3 regions of the Rhodopseudomonas telluris genome follow, and region 3 is predicted to be linked to each of the others. Evidence: predicted binding sites of a transcription regulator. Region 3 holds the regulator's gene; each other region holds the start of a gene.
What was found. The regulator PhoB, encoded in region 3, activates phosphate uptake and scavenging genes when phosphate is short. The targets are predictions, from matches to a motif close to TGTCATNNANCTGTCAT.
Positions count from the first base shown of each region.

Region 1: olsB (l-ornithine N(alpha)-acyltransferase) is a predicted target of PhoB. The motif match lies at 4,339-4,355, and genes of this name have one in related genera.
Region 2: ACFFJ6_RS00305 (BtaA family protein) is a predicted target of PhoB. The motif match lies at 5,065-5,081, and genes of this name have one in related genera.

Region 1 is NZ_JBHLWM010000003.1:400,209-407,853, forward strand. It holds gene hisA (1-(5-phosphoribosyl)-5-[(5-phosphoribosylamino)methylideneamino]imidazole-4-carboxamide isomerase) at 1-728, shown strand, start outside; gene hisF (imidazole glycerol phosphate synthase subunit HisF) at 740-1,507, shown strand; gene ACFFJ6_RS08630 (phosphoribosyl-ATP diphosphatase) at 1,575-1,898, shown strand; gene coaA (type I pantothenate kinase) at 2,006-2,962, shown strand; gene olsB (l-ornithine N(alpha)-acyltransferase) at 3,311-4,270, opposite strand; gene ACFFJ6_RS08645 (ATP-binding protein) at 4,429-6,357, opposite strand; gene ACFFJ6_RS08650 (hypothetical protein) at 6,471-6,956, opposite strand; gene ACFFJ6_RS08655 (YifB family Mg chelatase-like AAA ATPase) at 7,062-7,645, opposite strand, start outside.
Region 2 is NZ_JBHLWM010000001.1:61,480-69,124, reverse strand. It holds gene ACFFJ6_RS00335 (ABC transporter substrate-binding protein) at 1-773, opposite strand, end outside; gene ACFFJ6_RS00330 (ABC transporter ATP-binding protein) at 775-1,551, opposite strand; gene ACFFJ6_RS00325 (FecCD family ABC transporter permease) at 1,548-2,573, opposite strand; gene ACFFJ6_RS00320 (HoxN/HupN/NixA family nickel/cobalt transporter) at 2,581-3,654, opposite strand; cobalamin riboswitch at 3,729-3,938, opposite strand; gene ACFFJ6_RS00315 (DMT family transporter) at 3,989-4,312, opposite strand; gene ACFFJ6_RS00310 (class I SAM-dependent methyltransferase) at 4,309-5,013, opposite strand; gene ACFFJ6_RS00305 (BtaA family protein) at 5,189-6,412, shown strand; gene ACFFJ6_RS00300 (LysR family transcriptional regulator) at 6,706-7,605, shown strand.
Region 3 is NZ_JBHLWM010000001.1:169,725-177,369, reverse strand. It holds gene ACFFJ6_RS00820 (Hsp33 family molecular chaperone) at 1-355, opposite strand, end outside; gene argF (ornithine carbamoyltransferase) at 599-1,531, opposite strand; gene ACFFJ6_RS00810 (aspartate aminotransferase family protein) at 1,531-2,742, opposite strand; gene ACFFJ6_RS00805 (GcrA family cell cycle regulator) at 3,200-3,709, shown strand; gene phoB (phosphate regulon transcriptional regulator PhoB) at 4,091-4,804, opposite strand; gene phoU (phosphate signaling complex protein PhoU) at 4,858-5,574, opposite strand; gene pstB (phosphate ABC transporter ATP-binding protein PstB) at 5,600-6,424, opposite strand; gene pstA (phosphate ABC transporter permease PstA) at 6,421-7,284, opposite strand; gene pstC (phosphate ABC transporter permease subunit PstC) at 7,287-7,645, opposite strand, start outside.

The DNA of each region.
Region 1 (7,645 bases), on a different contig from region 3:
TCCCCGCGATCGATCTCAAGAACGGCCAGTGCGTGCGGCTCGAACAGGGCGACATGGCGCGCGCCACCGTGTTCAACCTCGATCCCGCCGCGCAGGCGCAAAGCTTCGCGGCGCAGGGCTTTCAGTATCTGCACGTGGTCGATCTCGACGGCGCCTTCGCCGGCAAGCCGATGAACGCGCAGGCGGTCGAGGCGATGCTCAAGGTGGTGTCGATGCCGGTGCAGCTCGGCGGCGGCATCCGCGATCTCAAGACCATCGACGCTTGGCTGTCCAAAGGCATCAGCCGCGTCATCATCGGCACCGCCGCGGTGCGCGATCCGGCGCTGGTGAAGGATGCGGCAAAGCAATTCCCCGGCCGCGTCGCCGTCGGCCTAGACGCCCGTGACGGCAATGTTGCGGTCGAAGGCTGGGCCGAGAGCTCGCAGGTCACCGCGCTGGAGATCGCCCAACGCTTCGAGGACGCCGGCGTCGCCGCCATCATCTTCACCGACATCGCCCGCGACGGCCTGCTCAAGGGCATCAATTGGGACGCCACCATCGCGCTGGCCGAGGCGATCTCGATCCCGGTGATCGCATCCGGCGGCCTCGCCTCGATCGAGGATGTGAAGACGTTGCTCTCACCGCGCGCCCACAAGCTCGAAGGCGCCATCGCGGGCCGCGCTCTCTATGACGGCCGGCTCGATCCGGCGCAGGCGCTGGCGCTGATCGGCGCCGCCAAGGCCGCTTAAGGACCGCCGCGATGTTCAAGGTCCGCGTCATTCCCTGCCTCGACGTCAAGGACGGCCGAGTCGTCAAGGGCGTCAACTTCGTCGATCTGCGCGACGCCGGCGATCCTGTCGAAGCCGCGATCGCCTATGACGCCGCCGGCGCGGATGAGCTGTGCTTCCTCGACATCACCGCCACCCATGAGAACCGCGGCATCATGCTGGATGTCGTCCGGCGCACGGCCGAAGCCTGCTTCATGCCGGTGACGGTCGGCGGCGGCGTGCGCACCGTCGACGACATCAAGACACTGCTGCGCAGCGGCGCCGACAAGGTCTCGATCAATTCGGCCGCGGTGGCGCGGCGCGAATTCGTCAAGGAAGCCGCCGAGAAGTTCGGCGATCAGTGTATCGTGGTGGCGATCGACGCCAAGCGGGTGCCGAACAAGGACCGCTGGGAGATCTTCACCCATGGCGGCCGCAAGGGCACCGGGATCGACGCGATCGAATTCGCCCAGGAAGTCGTGTCGCTCGGCGCCGGCGAAATCCTGCTGACCTCGATGGACCGCGACGGCACCAAATCCGGCTTCGATCTGCCGCTGACCCGCGCCATCGCCGATAGCGTCGGCGTCCCGGTGATCGCCTCGGGCGGCGTCGGCAATCTCGATCACCTGGTCGACGGCATCCGCGAGGGCCACGCCACCGCGGTGCTGGCGGCCTCGATCTTCCATTTTGGCGAATACACCATTCGTCAGGCCAAGGATCATATGCTTCGGGCCGGATTGCCCATGCGGCTGGATCCTTGAGCTCGATTTCTGGCGTCACGTCGACCGGTGCGATAACTTAGCGCCGGCAGAATTGTAGAGTACGCGTATGGCCCGCTTCACCCTCCACGATCTCGCCGCCACCATCGATGCGCGGGCCGCCTCCGGCGGCGAGGCCTCCTACACCAAGAAGCTGCTCGACAAGGGCGCCGAGCATTGCGCCAAGAAGTTCGGCGAGGAAGCCGTCGAGCTGGTGATCGCCACGGTCGAGAACGACCGCGGCCATCTGATCGCCGAGGCCGCCGACGTGCTGTTCCACATGCTGGTGCTGCTGAAGGCGCGCGGTGTGACGCTCGACGAGGTCGAGGCCGCGCTCGGTCAGCGCACCTCGATGTCGGGTCTCGAAGAAAAAGCCTCGCGCAAGCGCGATTAGTTCTGCGGGCGGGGCCGGCGGTCTCGCCCGATCACGATCTCCACATCGGCCAGCGGCCGCAACAACAACAAAAGCCGGTCACGGACAAACAAGGCGAGGACCCCGCGATGGATGCCAGGTCGGAACTGCACCACTACAATCCCTACCGCACCTTCTCGCGGTCGGAGTGGGCCAATCTGCGCCAGGATACGCCGATGACGCTCGACGCCGCCGAGATCGCCGCGCTGAAATCGATGCACGACCGGCTTGATCTCACCGAGGTCGAGGAGATCTATCTGCCGATGTCGCGGCTGCTGTCGATCCATGTCGGGGCGATGCAGCAGCTCTACTACGCGCAGCGCCGCTTCCTCGGCGTGGTCGAACGCAAGATGCCCTATATCATCGGCGTCGCCGGCTCGGTCGCGGTCGGCAAGTCGACCACCGCGCGCGTGCTGCAGGCGCTGCTGGCGCGCTGGTCGCCGCGCCCGAAGGTCGATCTCGTCACCACCGACGGCTTCCTGCATCCCAATGCGGTGTTGGAGCGGGCCGGCATCATGCAGAAGAAGGGCTTTCCGGAGAGCTACGACCTGCCCGCCCTGCTCGGCTTCCTCAGCGACATCAAGTCGGGTCGCCGCAAGGTCAAGGCGCCGATCTATTCGCATCTCACCTACGACATCGTGCCCAACAAGTTCACCGTGGTGGACCGCCCCGACATCCTGATCGTCGAAGGCGTCAACGTGCTGCAGACCGGCCGGCTGCCGCGCGACGGCAAGGCGGTGCCGGTGGTGTCGGACTTCTTCGACTTCTCGGTCTATATCGACGCCGACGAGCCGGTCCTGCGCGACTGGTACATCAAGCGCTTCCTGGCGCTGCGCGACACCGCGTTCCACGACCCGCGGTCCTACTTCCATCGCTACGCGCCGCTGTCCGACGAGGAAGCCACCGCCACCGCGATCGCGATCTGGGAACGCACCAACCTGGCCAACCTCGAAGACAACATCCTGCCGACCCGGCCACGCGCGACGCTGATTCTTAAAAAGGGCGCTGACCACGTGGTCGATTCGGTCTCGCTGCGGCGGCTATAGCGCCACTTACTACCTGTCATGCGCGGGCCCGACCCGCCTGCGGGGCCGTAGCCCCTTCGGCGCGGCGAAGGCCCGCGCATCCATCGCGCGCGAAGCGCGTAGCGCGTCGTCGACGAGCTTCTTGCGAAGAGGATGGATTGCCGGGTCAAGCCCGGCAATGACGGTAGGTTGTGAGCGCCGGAGGTGAGTTGTGGCAGCCGCCCCATTCCCCGCCGTCATCGCCCGGCTTGACCGGGCGACCTAGTATCCCAGAGCGCTCGTTATTAACTGAATGCTGAACGCAGACGCTCTGCAATACTGGATCCCCGCCTTCGCGGGGATGACGACTGTTTGGTTGGATAGTCCGTGCTATGCCGCGTGCCGCGTCGCGTCGGCGCCGAAGTGCTCGATGTAGCGGCTACTGATTGCCGAGACCGGCATGATGATCAGCACGTCGGTGGTGCCGAACTGATGGTCGATCACCGCGCCCTCGCCGATCGAGGCGCCGAGCCGCAGATAGCCTTTGATCAGCGGCGGCAGTTCGCGCAGCGCGGCCTTCTGGTTGACCGCGTCCTTCGGCATCCGGTTCATCTCGACATAGCGCGACGGATGAGCCCTCGCGCGCCAGGCTTCGGGTGCGGCGGCGTAGTGATGCAGGAACGACAGCGGCAGCGCCAGCCGCTCCGGATCGGTGCCGTCGAAGCTGGCGCAGCCGATCATCACGTCGACGCCGTGCTGGCGCACATAGCTCCAGATGCCGTGCCACAGCAGCTCGACGGTGCGCTTGTTGCGATAGGGCGGCAGCACGCAGGAACGGCCGAGCTCGAGAAAGCGCAGCTGCGGGTGCCGCGCGATCATGCCGGCGATGTCGAACTCGTTCTGTGTGTAGAAGCCGCCGTGGCGATCGGCGATCTCCTGGCGGAGGAGCCGGTAGGTGCCGACCACTGGCTGCTTGCCGCTCAGCGACGGCTTGGCAGCATGATCGATCACCAGGAGATGCTCGCAGATCTTGTCGAACGCGTCCTTGTCGCGCCGCGCCAGCATCGTGGCGGCGTCGGCGATCGCGGTGCCGTCCTTGTAGAACACGCGGTAGCGCAGCTTCTGGGCGCGCTTGATGTCCTGCTTCTTCTGCGCCAGCCGCACCTCCAGCGCGCCGAGCCGGCCGAGCGTCGCCGGCGTCAGGGTCGGCTGCGCGATCGGCTTGCCGTGGTCGCCGATTTTCAGCGCCGGCTTGAACCAGGTGATCGCGGTCTGCGCCGCCGCGCCGGCCACTTCGGGGCGCAGCAGCTTGATGAACTTCTTCGAGCGGGCGAATTGGTCGGTGTGCATGGCATCCTCGTGACCGCCTGCAACCGAATCGAGGTGCGCGGCCGGCGCGCATCAAAAATCACGGGGTTCCGACAGCGTTGTGACACATCGATTGCCGGCGCATGACATGTCGCCGAACTTCGACACCGGGATGTCGGTTTGGTAACAGGCTGCCGCGGCTACACGGCGATCGGCCGCATCGCGGCGATGTCGGCCAGCACGTCGGCGAGCTTGTCGCGGTCGAGCGGCTTGATCAGCACGCCGTCCATGCCGGCCGCCAGGCAGGCATCACGATCCTCGGCCAGCGTGTTGGCAGTGAGCGCCAGGATCGGTGTCGGCCGCGCCGCGGTGGTTGTTTCCTGCGCGCGGATCTGCCGGCTCGCGGCGATGCCGTCAAGACGCGGCATCTGCAGATCCATCAGGATCAGGTCGAACGGCGTGCGCTCGCGCTGCGCCGCCAGCCAATGCTGCACGGCCTGCCGGCCGTCCGTGACCACCACGGCGCGATGGCCCAGCCGGTTCAGCATCGCGCGGATCAGCAGCGCGTTGATGTCGTTGTCTTCGGCGATCAGCACCGACAGGCCGCTCGGCGCAATGTTCGGCTGGTCGAAGCCGGGCGGCTCGCCGTCGGCGATTCCGGGCGCGGCGACATCGATCAGCGCGCCGCCGAGACGTGCGGCGAGCGAGGCCGCGCGCAGCGGCTTGACCAGATAGCCGGTGAACGCGGCGGGCAAGTCCGGAAGAAACTCGGACCGCATCGCGGGCGTCAGCAGCAAGATACGTTGCGCCACATCGGCCATGACGTCCTGCGCCAGCGCCTCGGCGACATCCCGGCCGAAACCGATATCGATCAGGATCGCCGCCCAGGACTGATCCGGCAGCGAGGCGCGTACATCCTCCGGATCCCGCAGGACGCGGGTCCGCGCGCCCCAACGCTGCAGCCGCTGCGCGACCAGCTCGGCCTCGACGGTCAGCGGCGCGGCGATCAGCACGGCCTGACCACTCAGATCTGGCGGGGCGAGGCGCGCGACGTCCCCACCGCCGGCTGCGGCCAGCGGCAGCGAAACCGTGAAGCTGCTCCCAACGCCCGGCTCGCTGCGCAGCGTGATGCGTCCTCCCATCCGGCGGACGATCCGTTCGCTGATACTGAGGCCAAGTCCGGTGCCGCCATAGGTCCGGGCGATCGCCTCGTCGGCCTGTTCGAATTCGCCGAAGATCCGCTGCTGCGCCTCCGGCGCGATGCCGATTCCGGTGTCGCGTACCACGACGTCGATCCCGCCGTCCCGTTCGCCTGGACTGACGATCAGCGCGACGCCGCCTTCGGTGGTGAACTTGATGGCGTTGCCGGCGAGATTGAGCAGCACCTGACGCAGCCGCGCGGCGTCACCGACGACCTGTGCGGGCAGCCGCTCATCGACGTCGGCGGCGATCTCGAGGCCGCGCGCCTGCGCCCGCGGCGCCAGCAGTTCGGTGATCTCCTCGATCAGCGGCGTCAGTCCAAACGGCGCGTGCTCGAGCTCGATCCGGCCGGCATCGATCCGCGCGTCGTCGAGGAATTCGTCGATCAGCGACAGCAGCGACTCGCCGGACGTCTTCACCGCGCGCGCATAGGTCGCCTGCTCGGGCGACAGCGGCGTGTCGAGTAACAGTCGGCTCATCCCGATGATGCCGCCCAGCGGCGTGCGCATTTCGTGCGACGCTATCGCGAGCAGCCGGGATTTTGCGCGCCGGGTCGCGTCGGTCTCGCCCATGGCCGCCGGCTTGTCGGATGTGTCGCGCCGGGCGCGGCTCAGGTCGTTGGATTCCTGCAGCTCCCAGTTCCGGTCGGCCAGGGTTTCGTTGTGCAGGATCACCCTGCGGAGCTGCTGGTGCAGTCGGCGCAGCCGCAGGCTCTGCACCGCCAGCGCGACGCAGAACAAACCCATCAGCAGGCTCACGCCGAGCGTGGCGACTTGCGGCGTGCTGTGCGGGACGACGATGCTGATCAGCCCAAACGCGCCGGCGAAAGCCGCGGCGAATACGAGCCCGGCGCGCAGCGCCACGGCCAGCCGCGGAAACCGGCGCGCCCAAGCGCGGCGTCTCGATCCGATCCGCAGCCCCCGCCTCATGCGCCCACTCGATCCTCCGGCATTTCTGCCCGGCAGTATCGAACGTCCGCGTTGCAAAGAGTTTGAGGCGCACGCGCGATTCGGCGCGCAATGCCGACAGGGTTGACCGAAGCTTAAGAGTTGCGGCCGAGCGATGCGGTGCTGATGGGCAGGTGGCGCGTGGAGGCGCCGACCAGCAGCGCCGCGGCTTCACGTTCGCTGAACTTCGCCGAACGCACGTAGATCCGGTAGTCCGCGCCACTGTCGGCGTCGTGGGTCAGGTAGATCACCGGCTCGCCCGCCGACGGATGCGCGGCGATCGCGACCATGCGATTGTCCGGCCCCGCCGCGCAGGCGCTCTGCTCGTCATTGGCGGCGTCGTCGGAGACCGCGAAGTCGGCTGCATCCGGATCGTCGACGATCTGCACCCGGACCGTCGCTTGGGACGGATCGTCGGTGAAGCCGACATGGAGCTGCGCCATCCAGGAGGCGGGCGCGATCTGCACCGTGCGGTCGCCGGCCGAGATGCAGGGCTGCGGCCCGGCGATCAGTTCGCTGTGCGCGAACAGCCCGAGCAGCAGCAGCGGAACGGTCGAGGCCAGAACTCGGAAACGCAACATCACAACGCCTCGCCAACGCCAGCCCCGATACGCAGGGCTATGGTTCGCAGAGCGTAAACAAAGGTCGTTACCAGCAGGTTGATACGCGGCGAATCCGATTCACCATCATGCCGCGCTGCGGATGTCTTCGCCGAGCGCCCGGTAGGACAGCGCCTCGGCGAGGTGCAGCCGGCCGATCGTTTCGCTGCCGTCGAGATCGGCCAGCGTGCGGGCGACGCGCAACACGCGGTGATAGCCGCGTGCCGACAGCCGCATGGTTTCGGCGGCGTCGCGCAGCAGCTTCAGCCCGGCAGAATCCGGCTGGGCGACGGTTTCCAGCGCCGCGGCCGGGGCCTCGGCGTTGGTGCGGATCTGCGGCAGGCCGAGCGCCGTGTAGCGGCGGCGCTGCAGGTCGCGCGCCGCGGCGACCCGGGCCGCGACCTCGGCCGAGCCTTCGGCGGCCGGCGGCAGGATCAGGTCGGCGGCGGTGACGGCCGGGACTTCGATGCGCAGATCGATGCGGTCCATCAGCGGGCCCGAAATCCGCGACTGATAGTCGGCGCTGCAGCGTTCGACCCGGCCGCGCTTGCAGGCGTAGCCCGGCTCGTAGGCGCGGCCGCAGCGGCACGGATTCATCGCCGCCACCAGCATCACGCGGGCCGGATAGGTGACGCGGGCGTTGGCGCGCGACACCGCGACCTCGCCGGTCT
Region 2 (7,645 bases), 110 kb from region 3:
CACACCGTCAGCTTCTCGGCAATCGCGATGCGCTTCGACGCAGGATAGACCTTTTCCAGCGCGGGATGCAGCACGAAGGCGCGGCCTTCGTCCTCGGCGAAGTCGCTGTCTTCGGAAATCAGCAGATAATCCGGCTGCAACGCCACCACGGCTTCGAGGGTGGCGAAGCCGCCGTATTTGATGCCGAGCGCGCCAGCGGCATTGACGAGGCCGACTGTATTGAGCAGCGAGTTGATCAAACTATCGCTGCCCGACACCCAGCCACGTCGCTCCAGCGGCAACACACGAAACGGCTTGTCGGACGCGGCTTTCCGTGCACGCGCGACCGCGGCATCGATCCGCGCATTGGCGGCGTCGGCGCGGTCGGGATTGCCGACGAGGTCGCCCATCTTGCGGATCTGCGCCTTGACCTCGTCGAGCGTGCGGGCCGCGTCGAACGTGACGACACGCTGGCCCTGCTGCTGCAGCAGCTCGCGGGTCGCGCGTTTGGTGAAGCGGCCCATGACGATGATGTCCGGCTTCAGCATCAGCACGTCCTCGGCCTCGCCGGATAGTTTCGGGAAGCTGGCCGCTTGGCTCGCAAGAAACGACCGCGCTTCGTCGCGGGCATAAGGGCTGAGGCCGAGGATTTGCTCCGGATCGGCGAGCGTCATCAGCAGCTGATCGGTGCAGACATTGATCGAGGCGATGCGCGGCAACGGCGCGGCATGCGCAGCCCATGGCAGACCGGCCGCCAGCGACGCAACGACGACGAGCCCGCGCCACGCGCTCACATCAGACTCCCGCCCACGGCAGGATCACGCCGCTATCCTGATAGTCGGCCCGATAGGCGCTGACGCGGAACACTTGTTGGAGCACCTCGTCCGACAACGCCTCGTGCGGCGTTCCCTGTGCGGCGAGCCGCCCCGACGCCATCACCAGCACCGTATCGGCAAAGCGCGCGGCCAGACCGAGATCGTGCGTCACCACGATCACCAGCGTGCCGGCATCGGCGGCCTTGCGCAGCGTCTGCATCACGTCGAGTTGATAGCGCGGATCGAGCGAGGCCGTCGGCTCGTCGGCCAGCACCACCGGTGCTTCGACCGCCAGCACGCGCGCCAGCGCGACACGGCTACGCTCGCCGCCGGACAGTTCGGTGACGACGCGATCGGCAAACGGCGCGACGTCGGTCGCCGCCATCGCGCGCGCGACCGCGTCGGCATCCAAGGGCGACAACCGCGCCGGATCCGTGGCTCCGTGCGGGAAGCGACCGAGCGCGACGACGTCGCGCACCGGCAGCGGCCAATGCACCAGATGGCCCTGCGGCAGATATCCAAACCGCCGCGCGCGTTCGCGCAGCGGCAGCGCCGATAGCAAATCGCCAGCGATACGGACATCGCCCTCGGCCTCGATCAGCCCGGCCAGCGCACGCAGCAGCGTGGTCTTGCCGGCGCCATTGGGGCCGACCAGCGCCACCAGATGGCCTTTCGTCAGCTCGAGCGAGACGCCGTGCAGCACGGGGCGGCTGGACAGCGCGACGCGCAGATCGCGTGCGGTAAGAAAGGCGGTCATCCAAGCCCTCCGCCCAGCGACCGTCGTTCGCGCACGATCAGATACAGGAAGAACGGCACGCCGATGATCGAGGTCAGCACGCCGACCTTGATATCCGTGGTGGCTGGAATGATCCGCACCGCGATATCGGCGGCGAGCAGCAGCGCCGCGCCCGCGAGCGCGCTCGGGATCAGCAGCCGTGCCGGATCGTGGCCGATCAGCGGACGCACCAGATGCGGCGCCACCAGGCCGATGAAGCCGATCGTCCCCGACACCGAGACCGCGCCGCCGACACCGAGCGCGACGCCGATGATCACGATCAGCCGCAACCGCGCGACATCGACGCCGAGGCTCTGCGCGGTTTCCTCACCCAAGCTCAGCGCCCGGAAGGCCGCGCGTTGAGTCAGCAGCAGCGCCCCACCGACCACGATGAACGGCAGTGCCAGCATGACGTGGCGGAAACTGCGGTCTTCCAGCGAGCCGAGCAGCCAGAACGCGATCTCGAGACTGGCGAATGGATTACGCGACAGGTTCATCACCAGCGCAGTCGCAGCGCCGGCGAGGCTGGAGATCGCGAGACCTGCCAGGATCAGCAGCAACAGGCTGGCGCCGCGTCCTGCGACAGCGAGTAGCGCGAACACCGAGACGAACGCCATGCTGATCGCCGCGACCGGCAGCGCATAGGAGCGCACATCCGCCCAGCCCAGCGCGATGATCAGCACCGCGCCGAACGCCGCCGATTGCGGCGCGCCGAACAGCGATGGCGACGCCAGCGGATTGCGCAGCAGCCCCTGCAGCGCAGCGCCCGACAGCCCGAGGATCGCGCCGATCGCCAGCGCCAGGATGGCGCGGGGCAGCCGGATCTGCTGCACGATGATCTGCTGCACATCACCGCCGCGGCCGATCAGGCCGTCGATCACCGCGAGCGGCGACAGCTTCACCGGGCCGACGCCGAGCGAGCCGATCGCCAGCACGGCGACGACGAACAGCAACGCGGCGGTGACGACCGCCGCGCGCGAGGAGCGATGCGAAACGATGGCGATCAAACGCTCATTCCCGTGCGCCCGAGACGCGCGCGTCGAGCCGGTGATAGCCGTTCAGCCGATAGATGATGGTGGAGATGATCCAGCTGGCGACGAACAGCGCGACGATGCCGTAGCCGAGCGCGCCGAAATTCTCGTTGAGCTCGGTGATCCATTCCCAGAACGCGCCTTCGAGATGCAGCCGGCCGGCCAGCAGGCCGAGCGTCTCGATGCCGCCGATCACGATGGCGACCAGCACCGACACCGAGGTGATGGTCATGTTGTAGTACAGCTTGCGCACCGGATTGCGATAGGCCCAGCCATAGGCGCCGAGCATCAGCACGCCGTCGAGCGTATCGACCAGCGTCATGCCGGCAGCGAACAGCGCCGGGAAGATCAGGATCGACCAATGCGAGATGGTGCCCGCATTGTTGGCGGCGAGGCCGAACAGGCTGATCTCACTGGCGGTCTCGAAGCCGAGCGCGAACAGCAGGCCGATCGGATAGAGCTGCCAGCTCTTCGAGACGAAGCGAAACAGCGGCCGAAACAGCCGCGCCAGCCAGCCGCGCTGCTGCAGCAGATGATCGATGTCGTCATCGTGCACGACCTCGCCAGCCCGCACCTTTTTGAACGCGCGGTAGACGCCGCTCAGCACCGACAGATTGGCCAGAGCAATCGCGAACAGGAACAGCGCCGAGGCCGAGGTGCCGATGATGCCACCGATCTCGCGGTAGCCGGCGAACCGTTCGGTGAGCGAATTGGCCGCCACCGCGATCGCCAGCGACGCCACCAGCACCACGGTGGAGTGACCGAGAGCGAAGAAGAAGCCGACCGCGACCGGGCGTTTGCCCTCCTGCATCAGCTTGCGGGTGACGTTGTCGATCGCCGCGATGTGATCGGCGTCGAGCGCGTGGCGCAGGCCGAGGCTGTAGGCCAGCACGGCGGTGCCGATCAGCACCGGCTGGCCGGCGAAGGCGGTGAGGGCCCAGGCCCAGGCGGCGATATTGGCGATCACCAGGCCGCCGAGCACGGCGACCAGCCGGACGCGGAATCCGTCCGGACGAGCGACAGCGACTGTGGGAGGAGCGAGTATGTCTGACATGAGAGTCCCCGAACGGTGAGCAGCTTCCTGTCACCCATGCGGCGGACCGCCCCAGCCGCGCGCACCGCACGCTGGAAGATGACGTGGCTCAGGCCGGTCTCCTGGCTCGCGGGTCGTCGCAATCCCTCGCCTTCCCGGCCCTCGCTTGGGTCAGTGGCATGATGAAGGATCGCTCGCCGCCTACAGTTGCGGGCGCAGCGCCGGCTTGAGACACCCCAAAAGGCGTCTGCACCGGCTTCCCTGTGCCGGACGATTCCCGGCACACCTGAACGGAACGATCAAAGGCGGGCGGACCTGCTTTGTCAATCGCCGCCTTGGTCTGGGCGCGGTGGGGTCAGGCCGGCGTGCTGAGCTTGAGGCCGATCATGCCGGCAACGATCATCGACAGGCACAGCACGCGCAGCGCATTGGCGGGCTCGCCATACAGCGCCATGCCGACCACGATGCTGCCGGCGGCGCCGATGCCGGTCCACACCGCATAGGCGGTGCCGAACGGCAGCGACTTCAGCGCGATACTCATCAGGCCGAAGCTGGCGGCGATCGCCACCAGCGTGCCGAGCGCGGGCCAGAGCTTCGTGAAGCCGTCCGAGTGCTTTAGTCCTAGCGCCCAGACGATCTCCATCAGGCCCGCGGCAAGCAGCGCGAGCCACCCGGTCATGCAGGGCGTCGCGTCGGCAGCGTCAGCACCGCGGCCTGGGCGTAGCCGCGATACGGCCGGTCGAAGCTCAGTCCGGCGCCAGTGCGCACCGCGATCTGTGCCAGCGTCGCCTCGAGCTGATCGCGCGGGGTGACGCCGAACAGCGCCAGCCAATGCTGCAGCGCGTGGCGGGCGAAACCAGGCAACCCGGACTGATCGCCGAAATCGACGATATGCAATTGTCCGCCCGGCTTCAGGCTCGCGATCGCATGTTCGATCACCGCAACCCAATCCGGAATCATCGACAGGCTGTAGGAGATCATCACCCGATCGAACGCCACCGGCTGGCCAAACACGCCTTGCGCGGTGAAGTTAGTCGCATCGCCATGCGCCACCTTGGCTCGGCCATTGAGGCCAGCACGCGCGATGGCGCCGATCGCCGAGGTCAGCATCTCGGTCGAGACGTCGAAGCCGTAGAACCGCGCCTCGGGGTAGCGCAGGGCAGCGGCGACCAGATTGCGGCCGGTGCCGCAGCCGATTTCGAGCACATGGCCGCCGGCGGGCGGCGCCAGGCTGCTGATCAGCTCGTTGCGACCAAGAAGATAGTACCGACGGGTGATATCGTAGATGTGCCGCTGATAGCGATACATCCGGTTCATCCGCGTCGTCGCGTCGACCGGCCAGGACGGATCGACTGTGAGTTCAGACCGGACCATCGTCATGGAATGCACCCTCGCGCAGGTGGAATCGTCCGCTCTCCATCCGATTTTGCGACGACAGGGTGATGACAGCCGGCAGTTCCAGGACCTGTTTCAACTCCTGCTCCAGACCTGCCGACTGTCGCAAAACTGCATTGCTACGCGGCTATTCTCGACCGATGACCGAGTCGAGGACGGTATGAATACGCAGCAACTCATCGCGGACGCGGTCCGCAACAGCAAGGATCGCAGCGAGTCAACGATCTGGGACCGACTGTTTTCGATCTGGTTCCGACGGCTGGTCTACACCCAGATCTGGGAAGACCCCGAGGCGGATCTTGCTGCGCTGCAACTGCCGATCGGCTCCACCATCGTGACAATATCGTCGGGCGGCTGTAACGCGCTGTCCTACCTCACCGCCAAGCCGGCGCAGGTGTTCGCGGTCGATCTCAACGAGGCGCATCTGGCGCTGCTGAAGTTGAAGCTCGCAGGGCTGCGCGCGCTGCCGGACTACGACCAGTTCTGGCGCTTCTTCGGCGAAGGCGAAGCCGACGACAACGCCGACCTGTATCGCCAGCGCCTGCGGCCGCAACTCGACCGCGATGCGCGCAGCTACTGGGACGAACGCGACTTCCGCGGCCGGCCGCGCTATCGTTACTTCACCGACGGCTTCTATCGGCACGGCGCGCTCGGCAGCTTCATCGGCTTCGCGCATCTGCTGGCGAAATTCGCCAAGATCGACCTGAAGGCGCTTCTCGAAGCGGCGCCGGATTCGTTGGAGCGGCAGGATGCGTTGCAGCGCGTCGACCGACTGTTCCATTCGGGATTCGCGCGGCTGTTGACACGCACGCCGGCGCTGCTGTTCAGCCTCGGCATTCCGCCGCAGCAGCGCGACCTGCTCGGCGGCAATCAGCCGCTCAACGAAGTGCTGCATCAGCGCCTGCTGCGCCTGATCAACGTCTATCCGAACGAGACCAATTACTTCGCCTGGCAGGCGCTGAGCCGGCGCTATCCGGGCCCCGGTGACGATTGCCTTCCGCTGTATCTGCAGCGCAGCCGCTACGCGCGGATGCGCTCCGGCGCCGGGCTGATCATTCCGGTGCACGAAAACCTGCGTGTCTTTCTCGAAAGCCTGCCGGCCCGACAGATCGACGCCGTCGTGCTGCTGGACTCGCAGGACTGGATGGCGCCCGAGGAAATCCGCGCGCTGTGGGACGCGATCGATCGGTCCGGCAAGGATTCGGTGCGGGTGATCTTCCGCACCGCCGGAGCGGAGTCACCGCTCGAGACCGAAGCCTTGTCGCCGCTGCAGCAGGTCTGGCACCGCGACGCGGAACGCAGCGCGATCGGCTTCGACCGCGACCGCTCGGGCATCTACGGCGGCTTCCATTGCTACGCACGCCGGTCCGCGAGTGTCGCCTGACCGCCGCGGACATGACCCGAAAGAGGCACCCGGTTTGATTCAGCTCAATCCGGAACTGTCATAATCGGCTACTTAGATACCTGACGATGCTTGGCGCGATGCTATTGTTCGTTGCGCGCGGGGCTTCGTCTCTCCCCTGACTGGCCCCGCACTTCCGATGCCGCAATCGGGAGGCGGGGTTTTATCTACGAGACGTCGCGCAGCGCGCGCCGTCCGCCGTTCCCGCCGACCTTGCCGGCGGCCGCCCATTGGGGCAAAAGTCCCTCCTCTTCAAGAATTTCCGAGGGACGGACTTGATCGACAAGCTCGAGCTGCTGCTTGCGCTCGCCAAGGAACGGCATTTCGGCCGCGCCGCCGAAGCCTGCGGCGTAACCCAGCCGACGATGTCGACCAGCATCAAGCAACTCGAGGAGATCCTCGGCGTCATGCTGGTGCAGCGTGGCTCGCGCTTTCTCGGTTTCACCCCGGAAGGCGAGCGCACGCTGGAATGGGCCCGTCGCATCGTCGGCGACGCCCGTGCGATGCGCCAGGACATCGGCGCGTTGAAGGGCGAGCTGTCGGGCGAGTTGCGGATCGCCGCGATCCCGACCGTGCTCGGCATGGTGGCGCAACTGACCACGCCGTTCCGCGCGCGGCATCCCAATGTGCGCTTCAGCATCCTGTCCTGCACGTCTTCGGAGGTCCTCGGCCTGCTCGAGAACCTCGAGGCCGACGCGGGGCTGACCTACATCGAGAACGAGCCACTCGGCAAAGTCCGCAGCGTTCCACTGTATCAGGAGAGCTACCGGCTGATCACCTCGCCGGACGGCCTGTTCGGCGATCGCGAGCAAGTGACTTGGCAAGAAGTCGGCCAGGTTCCGCTGTGCCTGCTGACGCCGAACATGCAGAACCGCCGCATTATCGACCGCGCGCTGCGCGCCGCCGGCACCATCGCGCATCCGACGCTGACGTCGAATTCGATCATCGTCCTCTATACTCACGTGAAAACCGGCCGCTGGGCCAGCGTCATGCCGGCCAAGCTCGCCGAAACGCTGGGCCTCGGCGACGGCGTTCGCACCATCCCGATCATCGATCCGGTGGTGTCCTACAGCATTGGCCTGGTCGTGCCGCCGCGGGAGCCCTACACGCCGCTGGTTGCAGCGTTGATGCAGGTGGCGCGGGAAGTCGCACCCTCGCTCGAGAGCGATGTCTGAGGGTTCCGTCCCCTCTCTCGATACCGTTTCCTTATCGCAG
Region 3 (7,645 bases):
GCCGGCTCTCGTCGAACCGCGCATAGGCGCGCAGCCGGTCGGGCGCCTGGAAATCGACGATCAGCAGCGACACCGGCCCGTCGGTCTGGGTCTGCAGGATGAAGCGGCCGTCGAACTTCAGCGCCGAGCCGAGCAGCGTCGCCAGCACGATCGCCTCGCCGAGCAGCTTGGCCACCGGCGTCGGATAGGCGTGCTTTTCCAGCAGCTCGTCGAGCGCCGGGCCGAGCCGAGTCAGCCGGCCGCGCAGGTCGAGCGGGCCGACTTCGAACGGCAGCACGCTGTCGTCGATCGGAACGGCCGACGGCGCGCGGACGGGCGTTTCGGGGGTATTGGGATCAGGGGTCTGTGAGGTCATGGGCGCTTATCTGGGGGCGGGAGACGGGGATCGGAAGGGCTGAGCTGAAGGGTGAATGGCTGCGTTGCCGCGGAGCAGGCTAGTCCCCCCCCCCTGCGGGGAGGGTGGCCGGCCGTAAGGCCGGTCGAGTGGGGAGCCCCACACTCAGTGCTCGGGGTACCCCCACCCCGGCCTCCGCTTCGCTCGGCCGCCCCCCGCAAGGGGGGGCACCGTGGCCGCTTCGCTCACATGGGAAGAAAGTAACTACGCCACCGCGCCGAGGCACCAGGCCAGAATGCCCTTTTGCGCGTGCAGGCGGTTTTCGGCTTCGTCGAACACTACCGATTGCGGGCCGTCGATCACCTCGTCGGTGACCTCCTCGCCGCGATGCGCCGGCAGGCAGTGCATGAAGATCGCGTCCTTGTGGGCGAGCGACATCAGCTTGGCGTTGACCTGATAGGGCTTCAGCAGATTGTGGCGGTGCTCGCCGTCCTTGTCGCCCATCGACACCCAGGTGTCGGTGACGACGCAGTCGGCGCCGCGCACTGCCTCTTCCGGATCGGTCCCGATGGTGATCGCCGCGCCGCTGGACTTGATCCAATCGCGCAGCGCCTTGTTGGGCGCGAGCTGCGGCGGGGTGGCGACGTTGAGCTTGAAGTCGAAGCGCTGCGCGGCGTGCGCGAACGACGCCAGCACGTTGTTGTCGTCGCCGGTCCAGGCCACGGTCGCGCCCTTGATCGAGCCGCGGTGCTCCTCGAACGTCATCACGTCGGCCATCACCTGGCAGGGATGCGACTTGCGCGTCAGGCCGTTGATCACCGGCACGGTGGCGTTGGCGGCGAGCTCGAGCAGCGCGTCGTGATTGAGGATGCGGATCATGATGATGTCGACGAAGCGCGACAGCACCCGCGCGGTGTCGGCGATGGTCTCGCCGCGGCCGAGCTGCATCTCCTGCCCGGTCAGCATGATCGACTCGCCGCCGAGCTGGCGCATGCCGACGTCGAACGACACCCGCGTGCGGGTCGAGGGCTTGTCGAAGATCATCGCCAGCGTCTTGCCGGCGAGCGGCTTGTCGTCGAGGCTGCCAGCCTTGCGCTTGGCCTTCATCGACACCGATGCGGCCAGCATGTTGCGCAGTTCGGAGGTCGGCACCTCGGTGAGGTCGAGGAAATGCCGCGGAGTCGGGAGCTTGCTCATCACACCGCCTCCCGCTGCGCGGCCTGTCCGCTCAGCACCGTGCAGGCCCGCTCCAGCCGCGTCACCGCCTCTTCGATCTCGGCCTCGCTGACGATCAGCGGCGGCAGCAGGCGGACGACATTGTCGCCGGCGCCGACGGTGAGCAGCTTCTGATCGCGCAGCGCGGCGACCAGATCGGGCGACGGCACCACGGCCTTGAGGCCGATCAGCAGCCCCTCGCCGCGCACTTCGCTCAGCACCTGCGGAAAGCGATCGACCACGCCGGCGAGCTTCTGCTTCAGCAGCACCGAGATCTTCTTGACGTGGTCGAAGAAGCCGGGCTTCAGCATCACGTCGAGCACCGCATTGGCGGACGCCACCGCCAGCGGATTGCCGCCGAAGGTCGAGCCGTGCGAGCCCGGCGCCATGCCGGTTGCCGCCTCGGCGGTCGCCAGGCACGCGCCGATCGGGAAGCCGCCGCCGAGCGCCTTGGCGAGCGACATCAGGTCCGGCGTGACGCCGATCCGCTTGTAGGCGAACAGCTCGCCGGTGCGGCCCATGCCGGTCTGCACCTCGTCGAAAATCAGCAGCAGGCCGTGCTGATCGCACAGCTCGCGCAGCGCGCGGAAGAACGCGGTCTCGGGCGAGCGCACGCCGCCCTCGCCTTGCAGCGGCTCGATCAGGATGGCGGCGGTGTGCGGGCCGATCGCCTTCTTCACCGCTTCGATGTCGCCGAGCGGCACCTGGTCGAAGCCGCTCAGCGGCTCGCCATAGCCTTCGAGATACTTGGCCGAGCCGGTCGCCGCGAGCGTGCCGAGCGTGCGGCCATGGAACGCGCCCTCGAAGGTGATGATGCGGGTGCGCTCCGGCGCGCCTTTCGAGAAGTGATAGTGCCGCGCCATCTTCAGCGCGCATTCCATCGCCTCGGCGCCCGAATTGGCGAAGAACACCTTGTCGGCGAAGCTCTGTTCGCACAGCCGCGCCGCCAGCCGCTCGCCGTCCGGGCTCTTGAACAGGTTCGACATGTGCCACAGCTTCGTCGCCTGCTGCTGCAGCGCCTCGACCAGATGCGGGTGGCAATGGCCGAGCGAATTGACCGCGACACCGCTGGTGAAGTCGAGATAGCGCTCGCCGTCGGCGCCGTGCAGCCAGACGCCCTCGCCGCGCTCGAAGGCGACGTCCGCCCTGGCGAATACCGGCAAAAGATGGGACGTAGAAGCTGCGCTCGACATGGCCGATCCAATCGGAAAAGCGGGCCGCCGGCCGGCCGCTTGCGACGCGGTCACGGGCCAACGTACCCCGAAAACGAAACGTGCCGCCTTTCCAGGCGGCACGTAGGGACATTCTAGGTGCGCTGAAGTGCCTGTCAACCGGGGCTTTCAACGACCTGCGTCGGGGCTGCCGCAACATCGCCGCTGTGACGGTTATGACTCACTTGATGAGAAGGTGTGGACGCACCAGGTCTGACTCTTGCGCGTGAGTCACGGCATATTGTAGCGTTTTGGCTGTCGGGTACGACATCTCGTGCGCGGTTTGTAATCCTTATTGAGCTCTCGGTGGGTGCGTATCGCCCGGGCGGCAATGGTCGTCCGGCGAGGGCTAAGGGATTCTGCCGGCAAGACATTTGGACGACCTCACAGCTGCGGTTCCGCGCTGAACCAGCGCCGCGCGGCAGGAAGGGATAGAACGATGACGGCATTGACCTGGACGGACGAGCGCGTCGAGCAGTTGAAGAAATTATGGGAAGGCGGGCTGTCGGCGAGTCAAATTGCCGCGGAGCTCGGCAACGTGACGCGTAACGCCGTGATCGGCAAGGTGCACCGTCTCGGCCTGTCGGGCCGGGCCAAGAGCCCGACCTCAGCCGCGCCGCGCCCGCGCAAGGCGCGTCCGGCCCAGCATATGATGCGGGTCACACGTCCGGTGGCGCGCGGCAACACCGCGCTCGCGCATGTGTTCGAAGTCGAGGCCGAGCCGGAACCGGTCACCTACGACAACGTGGTGCCGATGAACCAGCGGCTGTCGCTGCTCGAGCTCAACGAAGCCACCTGCCACTGGCCGATCGGCGATCCGAGCAATCCGGAATTCTTCTTCTGCGGCGGCAAGTCGCTGCCCGGCCTGCCCTACTGCGCGCACCACTCGCGCATCGCCTACCAGCCCGTCGGCGACCGCCGCCGCGCTGCCCCGAAGACCACGCGGTAACACGCCCCCTCACCCGACCGCACGGGCGGCCGGCGCCGAGGCTGCCCTCTCCCGCGAGCGGAGAGGGCACTGATACCAGCGCCGCTTGGGCGCCATGTTAGTCGCCGCTCAAACGGCAGCGCCTGCGCAAGACGGGCGACCCAGCATTCCAGAGCGCCAGTTGCTCCACACGCCCCCGCTGCAATCCGAGATCCTCCGCTTTCGCGGAGGATCTCGGCTGTGATGGCGTCAAAATCATAGCCCGCATGAGCGGAAGTGATATGCGGGAAGCACCGGTCACCCCCGCATGTCGCTTCCGCTCATGCGGGCTACCGATGAGCTACCGTTCAGGCGCTGCGTCGCTCACGCCACCTTCGCGCTCGATCCCGATCGAACTAACAATCAGGACGGGCTGCTTTCCGCCTTGGCGAAGCGGTCGTCCAGCGCGTAACCCGCGCCGCGGACGGTGCGGATCGGGTCCTGTTCGCGGCCGGGGTTGAGCAGCTTGCGCAGCCGGCCGATGTGCACGTCGACGGTGCGTTCGTCGATATAGATGTCACGGCCCCAGACGCCGTCGAGCAGCTGCTCCCGACTGAACACCCGGCCGGGATGCTCCAGGAAGAACTCGAGCAGGCGATACTCCGTCGGACCGAGGTCGATCGGCCGGCCGGAGCGTGCGACGCGACGCTTGTCGCGGTCGAGTTCGAGATCGCCGTAGGACAGCACGGTGGCGAGCCGCTCCGGCGCCGCGCGCCGTAGCAGACCCTTCACCCGCGCCAGCAGTTCCGGCACCGAGAACGGCTTGACGATGTAGTCGTCGGCCCCGGTGGCGAGCCCGCGGACGCGCTCGCTTTCCTCGCCGCGCGCGGTCAGCATGATGATCGGTAGCTGCTTGGTCTCCGGCCGCGCCCGCAGGCGACGGCACAGTTCGATGCCGGACAGGCCCGGCAGCATCCAGTCCAGCACCACCAGATCCGGAATCCGCTCCTTCATCCTTGTATCGGCGTCGTCGCCGCGTGCGACGGTCTCGACGTCGTAGCCGTCGGATTCCAGATTGTAGCGCAGCAGCGTGGTCAGCGCTTCCTCGTCTTCAACTACCAGAATGCGCGCGCCCATATGTCGTCCTCGTCTTCATCGTTGGGCACCGTCCGCGGTTCGCGGACGATACGTTAGTTGCCCGGCGTGGCGTTGGCGAAGGTGGTCATGTCGCCCTTCGGGCGCTTGTCCAGAATCTGCTGGCCTTCGATCATGTAGAACACCGTCTCGGCGATGTTGGTGGCGTGGTCGCCGATCCGCTCGATATTCTTGGCGCAGAACATCAGGTGGATGCAGAACGAGATGTTGCGCGGATCTTCCATCATGTAGGTGAGCAGCTCGCGGAACAGCGAGGTGCAGATCGCGTCGACTTCCTCGTCGCCGTTCCACACCACCATCGCGGCGGGCAAATCGTGCGCCGTATAGGCGTCCAGCACCGCCTTGACCTGGGACTGCACCAGATCGGTCATGTGCTCGAGGCCGCGGATCAGCTTCAGCGGGTGGAAGTCGCTGTCGATGGCGTTGACGCGCTTGGCGATGTTCTTGGAGAGATCGCCGATCCGCTCCAGGTCGGTGGCGACCCGCATCGCGCCGACGATGTCGCGCAGGTCGACCGCCATCGGCTGCCGCCGCGCGATCGTCAGCACCGCGCGCTCTTCGATCGCGCGCTGCATCTGGTCGATTTCCTGATCGGCCGCCACGACGCGCGCGCCGAGCGCGACGTCGCGCCGGACCAGCGCGTCGACCGAGTCGACGATCTGGCGTTCGGCCAGACCGCCCATTTCGGCGACCATGCGGGTCAGTTCCTGAAGGTCGCCGTCGAACGCCTTGGTGGTGTGCTCGAAGCCCATGTCCGTTCTCCTCGCGCCTGGCGCGTCAGCCGAAGCGGCCGGTGATGTAATCCTGGGTCCGCCGATCGTTCGGCGACGTGAAGATCTTGTTGGTCGGGCCGAACTCGATCAGCTCACCGAGATACATGAACGCGGTCGACTCCGAGACGCGGGCCGCCTGCTGCATGTTATGGGTGACGATCGCGATCGTGTAGTCTTCCTTGAGTTCGTCGATCAGCTCTTCGATCTTGGCGGTCGAGATCGGATCGAGCGCCGAGCACGGCTCGTCGAACAGGATCACTTCGGGCCGCACCGCGATGGTGCGGGCGATGCACAGACGCTGCTGCTGGCCGCCCGACAGGCTGAGGCCGGAGGCCCCGAGCTTGTCCTTGACCTCGGTCCACAGCGCGGCGCCGCGCAGCGCCTTCTCGACGCGGCCGTCCATCTCCGACTTGGAGATCTTCTCGTACAGCCGGATGCCGAACGCGATGTTCTCATAGATCGTCATCGGGAACGGCGTCGGCTTCTGGAACACCATGCCGACGCGGGCGCGCAGCAGGTTGAGGTCGAGCTTCGGATCCAGCACGTTCTGACCGTCGAGCATCACCTGCCCCTCGGCGCGCTGCCCCGGATACAGATCGTACATCCGGTTGAAGATCCGCAGCAGGGTCGACTTGCCGCAGCCCGACGGGCCGATGAAGGCGGTAACCCGGTTGGTGGCGAGCGCGAGGTTGATGTGCTTCAGCGCGTGGTTCTGGCCGTAGTAGAAGTTCAGATCGCGCACCACCACCTTGGCCGGGCCGTCGGGCTGGCTGGCGATGGCGGGGCCAGGTCCGCTCGGCAGCGTGGTGGCAATCGAAATCTCGGTCATTTCGTGGTCCTCTCGGCGCCGATGATGCGCGCACCAATATTCAGGGCAAGCACGGTCAGGGTGATCAGCAGAGCGCCCGTCCAGGCGAGCTGCTTCCAGTAATCGTAGGGGCTCTGAACGAAGTTGTTGATGGTCACCGGCAGGTTGGCCATCGTCTTGGTCAGGTCGAAGCTGAAGAACTGATTGCTGAGCGCCGTGAACAGCAGCGGCGCGGTCTCGCCGGCGACGCGCGCCGTGGCCAGCAGGATGCCGGTGATGAGACCGGCCCGGGCGGCGCGGTAGGCGATCCGGCGGATCACCAGCGAGCGCGGCAGACCGAGCGCGGAAGCCGCTTCGCGCAGCGAGCTCGGGACCAGCAGCAGCATGTCCTCGGTGGTCCGCACCACCACCGGAATGACGATGACGGCCAGCGCCAGCGAACCCGCGAGCGCCGAGAACCGCCCCATCGTCACCACTACCGCGCCGTAGATGAACAGGCCGATGATGATCGACGGCGCGCTGAGCAGGATGTCGTTGATGAAGCGGATCACCGAGGTGAGCCGATCGTGCTTGCCGTATTCGGCGAGGTACGTGCCGGCGAACAGGCCAAGCGGCGCGCCGATGCCGACGCCCAGCACCGTCATGATGATCGAGCCGACGATGGCGTTGAGCAGGCCGCCTTCGTTCGAGCCCGGCGGCGGCGTGTTCTGGGTGAACACCTGCAGATGCAGGCCGGCGAGGCCGTTCCAGAACAGCGTGAACAGGATCAGCGCCAGCCAGGTGACGCCGAACAGCGCGGCGGCCGAGCACAGCACCTTGATGATCACGTCGGTGCGGTGGCGGCGCTTGTAGATCGGATTGACGGCTTGGGTCGTCGACATGATTACTTGCCCGCCTTCAGTTCGAGCCGCAGCAGCAGCAGGCGCGCGGCCGCCAGCACGATGAACGTCAGAATGAACAGCAGCAGGCCGAGCAGGATCAGGCCGGACTGATGCAGGCCGTCGCTCTCGGCGAACTCGGACGCGATCGCCGCCGAGATGGTGGTGCCGGGACCGAAGATCGAGCCGGAAATCCGGAACGAATTGCCGATGATGAAGGTCACCGCCATGGTCTCGCCGAGCGCGCGGCCGAGCGCCAGCATGATGCCGCCGATCACGCCGACCCGGGTGTAGGGGATCACCACCTTGCGGACGACTTCCCAGGTGGTGCAGCCGACCCCGTAGGCGGCTTCCTTCAGCACCG